Rhodoligotrophos appendicifer: one gene and its partner. Each later gene encodes a partner of the first gene's protein in a complex. Links are inferred from orthologs where the notes say so. Each region holds a gene or a part of one and is shown in the gene's direction. Other genes may lie near its edges.

Region 1 (9,221 bases):
GAGAGACGGCGAGGTTGGCCGTCTTGGTGAAACCGTAATGGATCATCTCGTCGGGGATGTTGAGGGCGCTCTCGGAGGAGATGAACACCACGCGGCCCCAGTTCCGCTCGATCATGCCCGGGGTCAGCGCTCGCGCGAGGCGTATGCCGGACATAACATTCACCTCAAAGAAGCGCTGCCACTCGCTATCCGGGATCTCGAAGAAGTCCTGCAATGCGAAGATGCCCGCATTATTGACGAGAATGTCGACCGAACCCACCGCATCCACCAAGCTTTCGCAGCCCTCGGCTGTGCCAACATCGGCGGCGACGGCTATGATCTGGGCGCCCGCAACCTCCTGCCGCAACGTCTCGGCTGCCGCATCGAGGGAACTCTGACTGCGACCATTGAGGATGACGCGCGCACCGGCCTCGGCAAGCCCTTTCGCGATGCCTCTGCCGATTCCGGACGTCGAACCGGTCACGAGGGCCGTCTTGCCGGCAAGTGAAATATGCATGAAGTGGCTCCTGTGGCAGCCTTGGGACTGTCGTGGGCATGTATGGACGCAAGGCGGCCGCCGCAAGAAGATCCAGGGATCCTCTGGAGGGCACCGGCGTCACGGGGCGGACAGAGATCGCAGCCTTGCCTCCTCGCTCTGAAGATAATCGCGGGTGATGGGCAGCACGCTGCGGTCGCGGATATACTGGATCTGGTAGTTGCACAGGCCGCCATAGCGGAACGCGCTGCTGGCACCGGCAAGATAGAACAGCCACATCCGATAGAAGCGGGCGTCATACAGCGTCTCGATCTCGGTTCGTGCAGCGACCGCACGGTCGTACCAGAGATCCAGAGTATGAGCGTAATGTAACCGCAGGGTCTCGACATCGGCGGCAATCAGCTTCACCGATTGACTGGCCTCGACGATTTCCGAAAGAGCCGGATTGTAGCCGCCGGGAAAAATGTATTTCGCCGTCCACGGATCGGTCACGCCCGGCTTGCCCAGGCGACCGATCGTGTGCAGCAGCATGACGCCTTCAGGAGTGAGCAGCGACCGGCATTTGCGGAAGAAGGTCCGGTAATGACGCGGGCCCACATGCTCGAACATGCCGATCGAGACGATCCGGTCGAAGCGGCCCTCGACCTGGCGATAATCGATCAGCTCGAACTTCACCCGCTCCGCCACGCCGGCCTCGGCCGCCCGCGTCCGCGCGACTTTCAGCTGCTCCTCGCTCAAGGTGATGCCGAGCACGTCGACATCGGCGACGCGGTTGAGATAGAGCGCCGTGCCGCCCCAACCACAGCCGATGTCGAGCACACGCTGCCCAGGGCTCAGATAAAGCTTCGCGGCAATATGGGCCTTCTTGTCGGCCTGGGCCTGTTCCAGACCGTTGGCCGGATCATTGAAATAGGCGCAGCTATATTGCCGGTCCGAGTCCAGGAAGAGATCGTAGAGCCGGTCCGACAGGTCATAGTGATGGGCGACGTTGCGACGTGAACGCCGTTGCCAATTCAACCGGTCGAGCCCGCCGACCAGCTGAGCGGCTCCGCGCCGGACCAATCCCTTGGCGCGGGTGCCGCCGCCGCGCTCCCAAGGGCGGTTGGCACGCGCCAGATCGAGCAATGCCCTGATATCTCCCTCTTCGATGACGAAGCGCCCTTCCATATAGGCCTCGCCCAGTCCCAGACGCGGGTTGCGGGCGATGGCATTGGGAGCAGACGCATCGAGAAACCGCACCACCACCGGCCGCCGCTTGGGATCGGGCACACCATATTCGTGGCGGGTCCCCTTCGCCTCGATGATGACGAGGGGCCCGGTCTGCACGAGGCGGCGCAGGAATTTATCGAGAAGCCACATCGGCTCGGATCCCATCTGTCGGAGCTAGCAGTTTCTCAAGTCAATCTGCGGAATGCCGGGACCCGAAAAGAATCCACCAAGCACCCGTATGCTGATCAGTCTGAGAGAGCACCCTCGGGACGACCGTAGGATCGCCCCTGGACTTCATGAACCTCAGTCGAACAGGTTTGCAAGTCCCATTGCCAAGCGAGAAGCGCCGTGACAAGCATCCTGGATCGGTTTGCCGGGGGGCCTCCAGGAGTCTGTTGCGTATCTGCGTCGTCGCTACTGACGAAACATCCTAATCTGCCCCAGGAGCTCTGGGACCAACAGCCCTCGTGGTTCAACATCGCCTGCGACTTGGGGATGACCGGTGAGCCGCCGGAGGAATGCCTGTCGAAGTGATCCGGCTAAAGTCTTGCTGGGAGCCTCCACCGGGCCTAGGGATGCGGGATGTGTTCGCAGACGGGCCAGTCATGATCCCCATCACGCCTCATATCAGCATCGACGAGCGGGAGATCGAGGAGAGCTTCATCCGCGCCTCGGGACCGGGTGGCCAGAATGTCAACAAGGTCTCCTCGGCCGTGCAGCTGCGCTTCGACCTCTTGGGATCGCCTTCGCTGCCGGAGGACCTGCGGGACCGCGCCGCCAAACTCGCCGGGCGGCGGCTCACCAAAGAAGGGGTCATCGTCATCACGGCCGCCCGCTTCCGGACCCAGGAGCAGAATCGGGCCGACGCTCTCGCCCGCCTCGTGGCGCTGCTGCAGGAGGCCTCCATCCGCCCCGTCATCCGCCGGGCGACGCGACCGACACTGGCGTCGAAAACGCGTCGACTCACCGCCAAGTCGCGGCGCGGTGTCGTGAAGGCGATGCGCGGTGACCCGGGCGGAGCCGACGACTGAGATCCCGGCTTCGGCCTCGACGCTCAGGCGGCATCACGCGCCGATCGGTCCGCGCTCTCCCTCTGAATGCGCGCTGGCTTGCCGTTGCCATTCCCTTGGCCACTGCTGAGGGCGGCCTCGCCTCTCTCGGCCAGAAGATCGCGCCGCGACAGAGCCGAGAAGAAGCCGGTGGCCTGCTCACGGGTGATCTCCAGCAATTCCTGGCGAAACGGGGCCAGCTTGCGGCGCATCTCTTCATCATTGGCAGCCGTCAACAGCCGGACCCGGTCGCGCAGCTCGATGATGTCGATGCGCCCCTTCTCCCGCAGCTCCCAATAGCCGGCGATCTGGAACGAACTCAGGATCGCCGTGAACAGCCCGGCCATCGCCGGCAGCACCGAGAGCACCACACGCTCCCAGATGCCGAACTGGTTGAGATCAAGGGCCGCGAGCACCGACGTCGCCGTGGTGAGGATGAGGATCGAGAGGGTCAGCAAGGCCCAGCGCCGCGAATATTTGCGGCCCTGGCGGCGATACCAGTCCTCCTCGTATTTGAGACTTTCCTGGAAGCTCTTCTTGCGCTCATAGGCAAGATCCTTCTCCGCTTTCTTTCGATCGTCCATCTCTTTGCCGCCCCTGTTGTGCTCGGTCAGATCTTCGGACATGGCATAGATGCTCTGATTCCCGGTGAGTCCTGACTATGCGCGGCAGAGGCGGGACAAGGCCAGAGAGCGATGGACGTCTCTGCAACTTTTGCGAGAAGTGTCGCTGTTGAGTGACGCATGCAGACCCCTTTCCGCGGCTCCGCCAGCGACCTATATTGCCCCCATGGCAAGACCTCGCGGATTCTCCGAAGCCCATTCCAAACCGATCGTCGGCTCCGTCGCCGATACATTGTCGGCCATGCGTCCGGAGATGCCGCCGCATCTCGCCATGTTCATGCCGCATCGGCCGGAGCGGCCGGAGAAATCCGAAGGCGGCATCCGCTTCACGCTGGCCTCGGACTACCAGCCGGCGGGGGACCAACCCACCGCCATCGCCGAGCTGGTCAAGGGCGTCAACGCGCGCGAACGCGACCAGGTGCTGCTCGGGGTCACTGGATCGGGCAAAACCTTCACCATGGCCAAGATCATCGAGGCCACCCAGCGCCCGGCGCTGGTGCTCGCCCCCAACAAGACACTCGCCGCGCAGCTCTACGGGGAGTTCAAGAGCTTCTTCCCGGACAATGCCGTCGAATATTTCGTGTCCTATTACGACTACTACATGCCGGAAGCCTATGTTCCGCGCACGGACACCTATATCGAGAAGGAATCCTCCATCAACGAGCAGATCGACCGGATGCGGCATGCCGCCACCCGGGCGCTGCTCGAGCGCGACGACGTGATCATCGTCGCCTCGGTCTCCTGCATCTACGGCATCGGTTCGGTCGAGACCTATTCGGCCATGACCTTCGCCATCTCCAAGGGCGAGCGCATCGACCAGCGGCGCCTGCTGGCCGACCTCGTGGCGCTACAATACAAGCGCAACGACGCCGGCTTCCAGCGCGGCACCTTCCGCGTCCGCGGCGATACGATCGAGCTCTTCCCCGCCCACTACGAAGACCGCGCCTGGCGCATCACCCTGTTCGGCGACGAGATCGAGACCATCACCGAATTCGACCCGCTCACCGGGCAGAAGACCGGCGAACTCGACCAGGTCAAGGTCTATGCGAATTCCCACTATGTGACGCCGAAGCCGACGCTCGACCAGGCCACGAAGAAGATCAAAGAGGAGCTGCGCCAGCGGCTGGCCGAGTTCGATGCGGCCGGCCGCATCCTCGAATCGCAGCGGCTCGAGCAGCGCACCTTGTTCGACATCGAGATGATGCAGGCGACCGGCTCCTGCGCCGGCATCGAGAATTATTCGCGCTATCTCACCGGCCGCAAGCCCGGCGAGCCGCCCCCGACCCTGTTCGAATATCTGCCCGACAACGCGCTGGTCTTCGTGGATGAAAGCCATGTCACCATCCCGCAGATCGGCGGCATGTTCCGCGGCGACTTCAACCGCAAGGCGACCTTGGCCGAATTCGGCTTCCGGCTGCCCTCGGCCATCGACAACCGACCCCTGCGCTTCGAAGAATGGGACGCCATGCGGCCGCAGACGGTGAACGTCTCGGCGACGCCCGGCCAGTGGGAGATGAACCGCACCGGCGGCGTCTTCGTCGAGCAGGTGATCCGTCCCACCGGCCTCATCGACCCGCCGGTCGAGATCCGCCCGGTGGCGACCCAGGTCGACGATCTCATCGCCGAAGTGCGCGAGGTCGCCCAGGCCGGCTACCGCTCGCTGGTCACCGTGCTCACCAAGCGCATGGCCGAGGACCTCACCGAATACATGCATGAACAGGGGATCCGCGTCCGCTACATGCATTCGGACATCGACACGCTGGAGCGCATCGAGATCATCCGCGACCTGCGCCTGGGCGCCTTCGACGCCCTCATCGGCATCAATCTGCTGCGCGAAGGCCTCGACATCCCGGAATGCGCCCTCGTCGCCATATTGGATGCCGACAAGGAAGGCTTCCTGCGCTCGGAGACCTCGCTGGTGCAGACCATCGGCCGCGCCGCCCGCAATATCGACGGCCGCGTCATCCTCTATGCCGATCACGTCACCGGCTCCATGGAGCGGGCGCTCGCGGAAACCAACCGACGCCGCGAGAAGCAGCTCGCCTATAACGAAGCCAACGGTATCACGCCGGCCTCGATCCGCTCCAGGATCTCCGACATCCTGTCCTCGGTCTATGAGCAGGATCACGTCACCGTCGGCTCAGGCTTCGCCGAGACCGCCGCCACCTACGGCCACAATCTCGAAACCGTGCTGGCGGACATGGAAAAGCGCATGCGGGAGGCTGCCGCCAATCTCGAATTCGAGGAGGCCGCCCGGCTGCGAGACGAGGTCAAGCGGCTGCGCGCCACCGAACTCGCGGTCCTCGACGATCCCACGGTGCGGCAATCCACGGTCGAGGCCGAGGCCGGACGCCATGCGCCGGAAAAACTCGGTTCGGCCCGCGGCAAGCGTGGCCAGGCCCCCTCCCCCGGGCGGTCGGCTCTGCCCTACAAACAGGTCCGCGAATATGGCGACGAGGCCGCGTCGCTGCCGCGCGACGGCAAGGGCCGGCCGGTTCTTCCCTCGGGCAAGGTGCTGCCCAATCTGGACGAGATCGGTCTCGGCTCCGACCGGGCGACGCCGCGCGCCGAGCATTGGAGCGCGCCGGAAAAGCCGGATTCCTCCACCGCCGTCACCCGCCCCGGTGGCCGCCGCGCGAGCGGCCGCTCCACCGGTGGCCGCCCCGGCACCCACACCAAGCGCGGGCCGAAGCGGTAGACTTTGTCCCCGCTGACGACACCCCGCTCTGCGGCGTGCCGCGCCCCTGCCGCATCGCGCCCCTGGGCCAGGGCTCCCCGAGCCCAAGGGAAACCCTCATCCTGAGGAGGCCCGCAGGTCCGTCTCGAAGGATCCGTCGGTTTCATCGCGTTCCGCAACGTCACCCTTGACGCCGCGCCCGCCCAGGCGCACCCTCCTCCCCGTATAGGCAGGACGGGGATCAAGCATCATGTCCGTGCAACCAAGCAAAAAGGCGCTCGTCACCGAGGCCTATTCAGCCTATGGCCAGGGAAATCCCGCACCTCTTCTTGCCCTTATCGCCCCTGACGCCTGTTTCACCATTCAGGGTCCGGACGAAATCTTTCCCTTTTCCGGCAAGCATTTGGGCCGCAAGGCCATCCTCTCGGCCTTGGCGCTGATCAACGCGACCTTCGCTGCCAAACGCTATACGCCGGAGCTGATCCTCGCCGATGGCGACTGGGCCGCGGTGTGGGTGAACGCCCAGTTCACCGACCGGCGCAGCGGGGCCGACGTCTCCGTCGACCTCATCGACTTCCTCCGCTTCGACGGCGACCTCATCGTCGAGGCCAGGGAGGTCTTCGACAGCGCCGGCATCATCGAGCAAGCCTCAGGCCTCAAGATCGCCAGCCTGATGGGAGCCTCGCCGGTGCTTGCGTCCAGGATCACCGGCACCGGCTGAGGACCGTCCCCCAGCCCCGGCTGGCGCAATACAGGAAGGGCAGACCATGTCCGCTACAGAAGCCAACAAGACCATCGCCCGCATCCTCTATGACGCCCGCATCCGCGAAGACCGCCCCACCTTCTTCGCCCATGTGGCGGAGGATGCCACCCTGCTGCTGCAGGGTCCCGACCTGTTTCCCTATTGCGGCACCTTCATCGGCAAGGCGGCGATGACGGAGGCCATGAAAATGATCCAGGACCAGTTCGACACCCTCACCTACACACCGGAAGTCATGGTCGCCGAAGGCGACTGGGTGGTCGCCTGGATCGATACCGAACTCAAGGACCGGGCGACCCAGCAAATCATCAAGGTCGACCTCGCCGATTTCATCCGCTTCAAGGACGGAAAGGTGGTCGAGTTCCGCGAAGTGTTCGATACGGCAACGACGATCGAGCGGAGCCTGGGCAAGACGATGCGGGAACTCTTGGGGGCTTAGAGCCGCATGAGGGCTTCAGCGCAAGAGAGGTGCGGCCCCTCCACTCGTCATCCTCGCGCGCTCGGCCCCTCCCCACCGTCATCCTCGGGCTTGACCCGAGGATCCAGGATGGCAGGGGAAAGCGTGTACCCCCTTGGCCCCTGGATGCTCGGGTCAAGCCCGAGCATGACGGCTTAGGGGCACGATCGATCCCGCTCGCAACGGCAGTGCCCCTTGACTTGCGCCGCGCTCGCGCCATCGTCCCTTCATGCTGGGGGGCTTCGTCTACATTCTCGCGAGCGGTCGCAATGGGACTTTGTATGTGGGCGTCACCGCCGATCTCGCGGCGCGGGTCCATCAGCACCGCGAGAGGCTCACACCCGGCTTCACGTCTCGACATGGGGTCGCGCGGCTCGTCCATTATGAGCGATACGAGGATATCCGCGAGGCCATCCAGCGGGAGAAGACCCTGAAACACCGGCTGCGCTCCTGGAAGATCGCCTTGATCGAGCGAGACAATCCGCAGTGGCTGGATCTCTACGAACAGCTGAACCTGTAAGGCCCACCCGTTTCCGTCGTCCTCGGTCGCCCAGAGCGCGCGGCCCCCCACTCGTCATCCTCGCGCTCGGCCCCTCCCACCTGTCATCCTCGGGCTTGACCCGAGGATCCAGGACGGCAGGGGAAAGCGCATACCCCTAGGCCCCTGGATCCTCGGGACAAGCCGGTCATCCGCTGCCCCTGGATGCTCGGGTCGAGCCCGAGCATGACGGAACAAGAAAGATCGGTGCCTGCTCAAAGGGCTCTCCCACGATCCGCCTCCACCCTACCCTCCCGAAACTGCTACATCCCCCCCAACTTATCCCCACCCCCTGCCACCCGTGCCATACTCGCCCTGTCTTCGCCATGTGAGGGACGGTTCCGGACCGGCCGGCTCAGTGTGGAGATGCGGCGCTTGCCGGGGCCCGGGTAACGGACGGCTCCGGTGAGAGGCGATCCGCGACGCCCGTGATGTGCCGTGGGCTATTCCATGGCACCGGTCCAGCCCCCACAGGGCCGGGCTGCTGCTCCATCCGGCCCATATGCCGCGCCAGCGCTCGGCAGGTGCCCGGCCCGGGCAGGCACGATCGCCGCAGGGTCCGCCCAAAATCGCCGCGTGAAGCGCCGAGAGGCCGCACCTCTCACTCATCCAGCGTCCTCTCGGCGCTTCACGGCCCTCACCTTCTCCCGACAACCCGGGCGGGGTCTGCACGAGTTTGTCGCCGCCCCTGGCCCCTTCCGGAGTCCCCCATGACCGACCGCCGCCGCACACCCCCCAAGAGCCATCGCTGGCTCGCCAAGCTCGACGAGATGCACGCCTTCTATCGAGGGCTGCCGGCCGGAGACGAAGCCGGCTGCAGAGACAACGAGATCTGTCGCGACCGCCTGCTGGGCACGGAGATCCTGGCCGACATGGAGATCCAACGGCTGGGGCTCGACCGGCCGCTATACAGCTCGCTGCGCCCGGCTCTGCCGCCCCCGTCACCCGCGGAGGAGGCCGAGTGGCACAGCGCGGTCGATCGATTCGAGAAGATGTGCGAGGGTCTCCGCTACGCCAATGCGAGCGCCCAGGCCCACCGCTGCCGCCACGCCCCGTGCCGCCAGGAGCGACACTGCGTCGGCGAGCCCTCCCTCTGCCCGATCACGGCCGAGACACGGGCGCGGCTGGGACGCTAGGTTTGCCGCTCGGCCCCCAGCTCTGCAAGCAACCCCGCAACGAAGGCCTCGAGGCCGGGTTGGCGCTGGCGCCGGACGCGCTCGGCATTCAGGATCGCCTTCAGGCTGTCGAAGGCGTCCGCCACGTCGCGATTGATGATGACGTAGTCATATTCCGCCCAGTGCCTGAGCTCGACGGCGGAATTGGCGAGCCTTCGGGCGATGATGTCGGGGGCGTCCTCGGCGCGGCGCTCCAGCCTCGCCTTTAGTTCGGCGATGGAGGGCGGGAGGACGAAGACCGAGACCACGTCGGCGCGC
Region 2 (9,158 bases), 280 kb from region 1 along the record:
CTCCTGGATTTCGACGCCAAGCGCTGCCATTTCTTCCAACAGATGTATCATGCAGAGGAGGGTTTTCTCGCGGCGACCTCGGAACAGATCTGCATGCATGTGGATGTGCAGACCAAGAAGAGCACACCATTCCCGGAGGACGTGCTGGCAAAGATCAAGGCGATGCATGAGGCCCATGCCCATCTTCCCGTGCCGCCCCAGGTCGGCCATGTGATCGGCATTCCGCGCAAGGGATAAAGCGGGCCGCACCTCGAACAGGCGGAACAGGCGGATGGCACTTACCGCTCGAACGGGCATCGATGTCTCCCCGCCCCCCGGACGGGTGCCCCTGGTGCATGCCATTCCCTATGCAGAGCCCCTGGAGCTGTTTGCGACCTTCGCACAGGACGCCCAGGCCATGCTGTTCGACTGCCCGGAGCCCGGAGCCCCTCGCTCGCGCCATGCCTATATCGCCATCTCCCCCTATTCCACGATCATGGCGGACCGAGGGGGTGTAGTCGTCGACGGACACCGTGTGGCCGGATCACCCTGGGACATTCTCAGCACGTGTTGCCGCTCAGCCCGAATGCGGGCCATTCCCGGCCTGCCGCCCTTTCAGGGAGGCGCTGCCGGTCTGCTGGGTTACGAGCTCAACCGCTATCTCGAAGACCTGCCGTCGCCCGCTGGCAGCGACAGGGTCACGCGGGACATGGTGGTCGGCCTCTACGACCTGGTCATCGCCTTTGATTGCGTAAGGCAATCGGCCTGGATCCTCTCCTCAGGGCTGCCGGAGACCCATGAACGGGCGCGGCTCTACCGCGCCCAAGCCCGGTGCGAGTGGCTGATCGAGCGGCTAGAGGCTCGATCTCCGATGCCCCCAATGGACGATCGGACTCGCGCGCCGGTGATCGCCGAGCTCTCACGGCGCGCCTATGTCGAGCGCATCGAAACAATCAAAGATTACATCTCCGCGGGAGACATTTACCAGACGAACTTCACGCAGAAGTTCACCGCCACCCTGCCCTCCGGCCTCAGCCGCTTCGACCTGTATCGGCGGCTCAGAGCCCGCAGCCGGGCGCCCTTCTCGGTGTTCCTGAACATCGACGCGGACAGCGCGCTGCTGTCGGTGTCGCCGGAGCGGTTCGTCAGCGTCGATGCCGGCGGAGCGATCGAAACGCGCCCCATCAAGGGAACCCGACCGCGCGGGCGCACCCCGGCAGAGGATGCGATGCTGGCTCGCGACTTGCTGGCCAGCGAAAAGGACAAGGCCGAAAACCTGATGATCGTCGACCTCATGCGAAACGATCTGTCGCGGGTCGCCGAAATCGGCAGCGTTAGGGTGCCGACGCTGTTCGGACTCGAGAGCTTCGCGAGCGTCCACCACCTCGTGTCGGTGGTGCAGGCCCGGCTGCGTCCAGGATTCGATGCCATCGACCTGCTGCGCGCGGCTTTCCCGGGCGGCTCGATCACCGGGGCGCCAAAGATCCGGGCCATGGAGATCATCGCCGAACTCGAGGCCGGGCCCCGCGGCGCCTATTGCGGCTCAGCCTTCTGGCTTGGATTTTCCGGCGCCATGGATTCCAGCATCCTGATCCGATCGCCGGTGGTCGCCGCGGGCCGGATCCTCATCCAGGCAGGTGGCGGCATCGTTGCCGACAGCGATCCGCTGGACGAGTATGAGGAGTGCCTGGTGAAGGCACGGGCCATGATCGAGGCCGTACAACTGACATCTGGAACACCCCATGCAGATCTCGATTGATGGCCGGCTCGTCGATCAGGCCGCAGCCGGATTGAGCGTCCTCGACCGGGGGTTTACCCTCGGCGACGGCGTCTTCGAGACCTTGGGCGTCCGCGGCCGCGAAATCCTGCGGCTGGATGCCCATCTGCGGCGGTTGCGGCAGGGGCTTGCCGTGTTGAGGCTGCCGGTCAAGATGCCGGATTTCGAATTCGTCACGCGGCTCCTGTCGGTGATCGCCGTGAACGATCTCACCGAAGGGTCGCTGCGCCTGACGGTGACGCGGGGCCAGGGGCCGCGGGGGCTGCTGCCGCCAGATGCGCCGGTGCCGAGCGTCGTTATCACTGCAGCGCCCTTCGCACCGCGGGCGACGGAGATCTCGGTGATCATCTCGGAGAAGACCCGCCGGAACGAGTTTTCGCCGCTGTCGAACGTGAAGGCGCTCGGCTATCTCGACAACATCCTGGCGCTGATGAATGCGCGCGAGCATGGCGCCGACGATGCGCTGCTGCTGAACAGTCGCGGCCATGTGGTGGCCGGAACGGCTGCGAACCTGTTCGCCGTGATCGACAAGGTGCTGGTCACCCCTCCCCTGGCGGACGGTGCCCTGCCCGGCGTGACGCGGGCGGAGATCATCGAGCGGACCAAGGCCGAGGAGCGGTCGCTGACACCGGACATGCTGGCGCAGGCGGACGAGGTGATCCTCACGAACAGCCTGGGGCTGAGGTCGGTGATCTCCCTCAATGGACAGCCGCTGGGCGCGGGCCGCAGCGGAGCGGCTGCCGCTGCGATCAAGGCTCAGCTCGCGTTCCCAGGGGACTGAGCTCAGCCCAGGCCGACCGGCTCGCGGGAGGCGGCTGCGTTGGGATCGATGCCGGCCTGCTGGAGCGTGCGGTCGAGAAGCTGCTCATAGATCGGCCGTCCGCCGAGCCATTGGGCAATGAGATTGGCGGTCCCGCAGGTGATGAGGACCGGCAGGAGCAGAGTGTAGGATCCCGTCAGCTCCAAGGTGAGCGCCACGCCCACGATGGGCGCACGGACGGAAGCGGTAAACAAACCGCCCATGGCGGCGATGCCGAAGGCCGTGGGGACGACCCCGATCCCGGGAAACAGAGCGTCCAATGTCGTACCGAAGGCCAGTCCGCAGCAGACGGCAAGGGTCAGGATCGGCGCAAAGATCCCGCCGGGCACTCCCGTCGAATAGCTGGTGACCGTGGTGAGATAGCGGATGGTGGCCAAGAGCAGTAGGGCGAAGATGCCAGTGTGCTGCGTCGACAGCGCCATGATCACCGCCTCGCCGCCGCTGGCCGCCTGAGGAAGGAGGATGAAGACGGCGCCGATCAGGAAGCCGACGATGGCCGGATAGACATAGGGCATGTTGGCCTGGCACTCGGCCCCGAACTCAACCATGCGCATGAGCCCGGCATTCAGCGCCACGCCGAGAACGCCCATCAGGCCCCCGAGCAGCAGAAAGCCCGGGAAAATCCATAAGGGGACCTGGGCGACAGCGATTTCCAGATCCGGTCCCACGCCGGCCATCATCTCGGTCACGATGGCGGCGACGCAGGCTGCCACGATCACGCCCATATAGGTGCGGAAAGTGTAAGGGAACTGACGATGGGTCTCCTCGATGACGAAGAGGACGGCGGCGAGAGGCGCGTTGAAGGCACAGGCGAGGCCGCCGGCAGCCCCTGCCGCCAAGAGCCCGCGGCGTTCGAGGTCGTTGCTCTTGAAGGCCTCCGACAGACCCGCCGCAACGGAGGCGCCGATATGGATCGTCGGTCCCTCCCGACCCAGTACCAGTCCGGAGGAAATGGCAGCGATGCCGGCGAAAAACTTGACGGGCAGGACCCTGCGCCAGTGAACGAAGCGAAGGCCCTCCATGGCGCCTTCGATCTCCGGCACACCGCTGCCGCCCGCCTCCGGTGCAAACCGCCGAACGACGAAGACCGAGCAGACCGTGAGCACCATGGTGATGAGCGCGGCCGCCAGGACCAGAGACGGTCCCTGCACGACAGCGGCCAGCCATTGCGGCCAGTGGATCAAGTAATCGATGACAAGATGGAAGATCGTCCCCAAGAGGCCGGTGCCCATGCCGACCAGCGCCGCAACGCCCATATAGCGCGCCTGCCCAATGCGATCGTCCGTATTCTGGCGCAGCACCGATGACCCTCTAATCCGTGTGCGAAGCAACTTTCGGGGTCTTAGCGCATGTTCAAGACGCCTGACAGGTCGAATCAGAGGGAGGGAGTGCTATATAGGGGCTTAGCCCCTTGCTCCGGACACAGATGATGGCACGATCCCTGGACCTTTCCGACTTCGAAGACGACGCGCCGGGTCCGACGCCAGGGGGGATCGCCGCACGCGCCATGGCGCCGGTGGATGCACCCTATCTCCGCTCGCTCAATGGGGAGCAGCGATTGGCGGTGGAGACCATCGACGGCCCGCTTCTCGTGCTGGCGGGAGCGGGCACCGGCAAGACGCGGGTGCTGACCACTCGGCTCGCGCATGTGCTCGCCACGGGGCGTGCGTTTCCCGGCCAGATCCTCGCCGTCACTTTCACCAACAAGGCCGCGCGCGAGATGAAGGAGCGCATCGGCATGCTGATCGGCGGCGTGGTCGAGGGCATGCAATGGCTCGGGACCTTCCATTCGATCGGGGTCAAGATCCTGCGGCGGCACGCGGAACTCGCCGGCTTGCGCTCGGATTTCTCCATCCTCGACACGGATGACCAGATCCGGCTGCTCAAGCAGGTGATCGCGCTTGCCGATATCGATGAAAAGAGATGGCCGGCGCGGCATCTTGCCAGCCTCATCGACAGCTGGAAGAACCGGGGGGTCATTCCCTCCCAGGTCCCGGCGGGAGAGGCGCATGCCTATGCAAATGGCCGCGGCGCAGAGCTTTACGAGGCCTATCAGGCCCGGATGAAGCTGTTGAACGCCTGCGACTTCGGCGATCTGCTGTTGCAGCCGCTGCGGCTGTTCCAGGACAATCCGGAGGTTCTGCAGATCTATCAGCGCAAGTTCAAATACATGCTGGTGGACGAGTACCAGGACACCAATGTCGCGCAATATCTGTGGCTGCGGCTGCTGGCCCAGGGCCATCACAATATCTGCTGCGTCGGCGACGACGACCAATCGATCTATGGCTGGCGTGGTGCGGAGGTCGACAACATTCTGAGGTTCGAGAAGGATTTCCCCGGTGCGAAGGTCATTCGGCTGGAGCGGAATTATCGCTCGACCCCGCATATCCTGGCCGCGGCCTCAGGGCTGATCGCCCATAATGAGGGACGGTTGGGCAAGACGCTGCATACCGATCTGGCGACGGGAGACAAGGTCGTCGTCCGCGGCCACTGGGATGCGGAGGAGGAAGCACGCACCATCGGCGAGACCATCGAAACCGCGCATGGCCGGGGACAGCTCTATAACGAGATCGCCATCCTGGTCAGGGCCTCGTTCCAGATGCGCGAATTCGAAGACCGCTTCATCACCTTGGGCCTTCCCTATCGCGTGATCGGCGGTCCGCGATTCTACGAGCGCCAGGAAATCCGGGACGCGCTCGCCTATCTCAAGATCACCGCGCAACCCGATAACGACCTCGCCTTCGAGCGCATCATCAATGTACCCAAGCGCGGCATCGGGGATGCAAGCGTGAAGAAGGTGCATGCGCTGGCCCGGGCCGAGGGGATCTCCCTGTTCCGGGCCGCCGAGGCGATCGCCGTCACCGACGAGCTGCCGGCGAAAGCCCGAAATGCCCTCCGACAGCTCACGGCCAGCTTCCGGCGCTGGCGCTCGCTGCTCGAGGGCGTGCCCCATACGGATCTGGCGGAAATGGTGCTGGACGAGTCGGGCTATACCGAGATGTGGCAGAACGATCGCACTCCGGAAGCGCCAGGGCGACTTGAGAATCTAAAGGAACTCGTCCGCTCCATGAATGACTTCGAAAGCATGGGCGGGTTCCTCGAGCATATCTCCCTGGTGATGGACGTGGAGAACCAAGCTGGCGACGACAAGGTCAGCATCATGACGCTGCATTCGGCCAAGGGGCTCGAATTCGACAGCGTGTTCCTGCCGGGCTGGGAGGAAGGTCTGTTCCCGCATCAGCGATCTCTGGACGAGAGCGGACGCGCGGGGCTCGAGGAGGAACGCCGGCTGGCCTATGTGGGCATCACGCGGGCGCGCAAATCCTGCCACATCTCCTTTGCCCAGAACCGGCGGATCCACGCGCTGTGGCAGAGCGCCATGCCGTCGCGATTCGTCGACGAGCTGCCGGAGGAGGATGTGGAGGTCGAGCAGTCTTCGTCCAATTACAGTTCCTATGGACGCGGCTGGGCCTTCGGCGAGAGCCGCTTCGACACGATGAATCCTTATCAGACCGACTATGGGACACCCGGGTGGAAGCGCGCCCGGCAGGCCTATGACAAGGGCGAGTCCGTCCGAAGCGTGCCGCATTTCATCGAGGGCGAACTGATCGCGCGCGACGGCGGCGATGCGCCCTCCTTTGCGCGCGGCGAGCGCGTGCTCCATGCAAAGTTCGGTGAGGGCACGGTGGCCGGCGTGGACGGCAACAAGCTCACCATCGACTTCGACGAGGGGGGCGAGAAACGGGTCCTGTCGAGCTTCGTGGAGCGCGCCTGAAATCCCGCTGGCGGGGTTTGGGGTGGTTGGGGTAAGCGAGGCACCACAAGGATCCTTGTGTCGCCATCACCGGTGCTTCCATGCCAGAGACTCCGCCGCCGTCCACCATCCGCGAATTTTTCCAGGGGGTGATCAGCGCATTGCCCATCGCCGCGGCCGCCGTGCCCATCGGCCTCCTCTTCGGAGCCTTGGCGGCGGGTAAAGGCCTGAGCACGCTGGAAGCCGGGCTGATGAGCGCCCTGGTGTTTGCCGGTGCTGCACAGTTCGTGGCCATCGGCATCTGGACGGACCCGGCACCATGGGCGCTGCTGGGGCTGACCGCCCTCACGGTCAATCTTCGTCACGCCATCATGGGCGTGTCCCTGGTGTTGCAGTTCAAGCATTTCGGGCGGGCGGAACGCTGGTTCAATCTGTTCTTCCTGACGGACGAGGTCTGGGCCCTGTCGGAGAAGCGCGCGTCCGAGCGCCCGCTGTACCCCGCCTACTATATGGGCATCGCCGTCTCGCTCATCGTGACCTGGACGGCGGGCACAGTGGCGGGGACAATCCTCGGTGCGCGGCTCGGACCGCCGGAGCGGTATGGGCTCGATTTCATTTTCACAGCACTGTTCCTCGGCCTCGTCATCGGGTTCTGGAAGGGACCGAAGACGGGCATCGTCATCGCCATCAGCGGATTGTTTGCCGCAGTCGCCCATGAGCTGATCGACGGCCCCTGGTATATCGTCATCGGCGGTCTCGCCGGCACCGCAGCCGGAGCCCTAACCTTCCGGTCGCACAGGGAGCAGGAGGCATGAGCGTCGATTCCACCACCCTGTTCGCCATTCTGGTGATGGCGCTGGCGACTTATGCGACCCGTGTCGCCGGCATGCTGGTGCTGCGGTTCGTGACCCTGACACCGCGGGTGCAGGCGGGCCTCGAGGCCCTGCCCGTGGCCGTCCTCACGGCCGTCATCACGCCGGTGCTGTTCCTGACCGGTCCGGCGGAAACCATTGCCGGGGCGATCACGGCGCTGGCCGCCTTCCGGCTGCCGCTGCTCGGCACGCTGGTGGTGGGTGCCGCGGCGATTCTCCTGATGCGGGCTATTCTCGGGTGATGGGAGCCGTGGCGGCGGCCAGCCATCGCCGCTGCTCATTGTCGAGGCGGGGACCGATCTCCGCGTCGACCCGGGCGTGATAGGCATTGAGCCAGGCAAGCTCGGCCTCGCTCAGCAAAGATGGATCGATGAGACGCCGATCGATGGGGGCAAGCGTCAACGTCTCGAACCTATGCATCGGCCGGTCGCCTCCGGGGACCGGTTCGGCGGGGGAGACGATCACCAGGTTTTCGATGCGGATGCCATAGTCTCCCTGTTTGTAATAGCCGGGCTCGTTGGAGAGGATCATCCCCGTCTCGAGGCCCACCGTGCCGGCCTTGGAGATCCGCGCCGGACCTTCATGGACCGATAAATAGCTGCCGACTCCATGGCCGGTGCCGTGGTCGAAATCGAGTCCCGCCTGCCAGAGCGCGGCGCGCGCGAAACTGTCGAGCTGGGCGCCGGTGGTGCGTTCGGGAAAGCGGGCGACCGAGATCGCGATCATGCCCTTCAGGACGCGCGTGAAGCGATCGCGCATCTCCGCCGTCGGCTCGCCGACAATGAGGGTGCGGGTGATGTCGGTAGTGCCGTCGAGATATTGAGCACCGGAATCGATGAGGTAGATCTCGCCCGGCCGGATCGGACGATTGGAGCTGATGCCGACCCGGTAATGGGGGATGGCAGCGTGGGGGCCGGCAGCGGAAATCGATTCGAAGCTGATCTCCCTCAACTCGCCGGTCGCGGCCCGGAACCCCTCCAGCGCTTCGGCGGCGGCAATTTCGTCGAGGCCGGCTTGAGGCGCGGTCTGATCAAACCAATGAAGAAAATTCGCCATGGCCGCACCGTCTCGGCGGTGGGCGGCACGGGCTCCCTCCAGCTCCACCGGGTTCTTGCGCGCCTTGGGCAAGATGCAGGGATCACGATCGGCAACGATCTCGGCGCCGCTCTCACGAAGCAGGTCACGGATCTTCACCGCCGTCCAAGCGGGATCGATCATGACGCGCACCTTGTCGCCCCCGAGCCGCCGGAGCGCGGGCTCGAAATCGGCCGCCGAATGAAGCTCCACATCCGCACCTAATTCAGAGGCGGTGGCCGCATCGATCTTGGCAGAATCGAGGAATAATTGCGGAAGGCCCTCCGCCGGCAGGATGGCGAAGGCAAGAGCCACAGGCGTGTGGGCCACATCACTGCCGCGTATGTTCAACATCCAAGCAATGGAATCGGGCTGGGTGAGGATGACGGCTCCGGCCTGCTTGGCCTGCAGGGTCTCAAGCAGCTCTTGGCGCTTGTCGGCCACCGATCGGCCCGCGAGCTGGGTCGGATGGGTGACCACCGGCGCTGCGGGACGCGACGGCTGATCCTGCCAAATCGCATCGACGAGATTGTCGCATGGCACAAGCTCGGCGCCGGCGTCGATACACGCCTTCGCAAATCGTTCCGCCTGCTCGACCGTCAGGAGCCAGGGATCGTAACCCAGGCGCTGTCCCGGTCGCAGGGTCCTGCGGAGCCATTCGGACGGGGGCTCGTCGATCAGGTGCTTCGGTTCGACGACACTCAGATCGACCTGCTCGCGCACCTGGATCGTGTAGCGCCCATCCACGAAGATCACGGCCTGATCGACCAGGATGATTGCCATGCCCGCCGACCCTGAGAAGCCCGTCAGCCACCGCAAGCGCTCCGCATAGTCGGCGACATATTCTCCCTGATGCTCATCCGATCGCGGCACGATGAAGCC

Evidence for each region.
Region 2: the proteins of uvrB (region 1) and FKM97_RS13445 are in contact, whole or in part, in a crystal structure (PDB 7EGT), measured with the Thermus thermophilus proteins. The link is inferred for Rhodoligotrophos appendicifer from one-to-one orthologs. Residues at the interface, in WP_096411307.1 of Thermus thermophilus: Glu23, Leu25, Arg26, Asp27, Gly28, Glu29, Arg30, Phe31, Arg55, Glu326, Asp327, Phe328, Glu379, Ser382, Gln383, His398, Gly400, Arg401; in WP_096412145.1 of Thermus thermophilus: His654, Arg656, Phe657, Gln666, Asp668, Glu669, Lys680, Arg681, Leu682, Ser683, Lys685, Tyr686, Ala687.

What each region holds. Positions count from the first base shown.
Region 1 is NZ_VHKL01000005.1:47,596-56,816, reverse strand. Bases 3,170-6,288 are described here. They hold uvrB (excinuclease ABC subunit UvrB), read left to right. Parts: upstream 3,170-3,522; coding sequence 3,523-6,054; downstream 6,055-6,288. Other genes in these bases: FKM97_RS12050 (nuclear transport factor 2 family protein), read left to right, coding at 6,284-6,288; FKM97_RS26925 (hypothetical protein), read right to left, coding at 6,151-6,285; FKM97_RS12060 (SLATT domain-containing protein), read right to left, coding at 3,170-3,359. Outside these bases: FKM97_RS12075 (SDR family NAD(P)-dependent oxidoreductase), read right to left, coding at 1-496; FKM97_RS12070 (SAM-dependent methyltransferase), read right to left, coding at 596-1,834; alternative ribosome rescue aminoacyl-tRNA hydrolase ArfB, read left to right, coding at 2,290-2,715; more of FKM97_RS12060, read right to left, coding at 2,739-3,169; more of FKM97_RS12050, read left to right, coding at 6,289-6,754; FKM97_RS12045 (nuclear transport factor 2 family protein), read left to right, coding at 6,801-7,232; FKM97_RS12040 (GIY-YIG nuclease family protein), read left to right, coding at 7,480-7,770; FKM97_RS12035 (hypothetical protein), read left to right, coding at 8,499-8,924; gmk (guanylate kinase), read right to left, coding at 8,921-9,221. UniProt on the Escherichia coli protein: The UvrABC repair system catalyzes the recognition and processing of DNA lesions. A damage recognition complex composed of 2 UvrA and 2 UvrB subunits scans DNA for abnormalities.
Region 2 is NZ_VHKL01000005.1:331,976-341,133, reverse strand. What follows is about bases 3,623-6,678. They hold FKM97_RS13445 (ATP-dependent helicase), read left to right. Parts: upstream 3,623-4,005; coding sequence 4,006-6,351; downstream 6,352-6,678. Other genes in these bases: FKM97_RS13440 (AzlC family ABC transporter permease), read left to right, coding at 6,432-6,678; clcA (H(+)/Cl(-) exchange transporter ClcA), read right to left, coding at 3,623-3,877. Outside these bases: FKM97_RS13465 (thioesterase family protein), read left to right, coding at 1-237; pabB (aminodeoxychorismate synthase component I), read left to right, coding at 272-1,738; FKM97_RS13455 (aminotransferase class IV), read left to right, coding at 1,722-2,537; more of clcA, read right to left, coding at 2,540-3,622; more of FKM97_RS13440, read left to right, coding at 6,679-7,145; FKM97_RS13435 (AzlD family protein), read left to right, coding at 7,142-7,444; FKM97_RS13430 (aminopeptidase P family protein), read right to left, coding at 7,431-9,158. UniProt on the Escherichia coli protein: A helicase with DNA-dependent ATPase activity. Unwinds DNA duplexes with 3'-5' polarity. Translocates on single-stranded DNA with 3'-5' polarity. Initiates unwinding more efficiently from a nicked substrate than double-stranded DNA.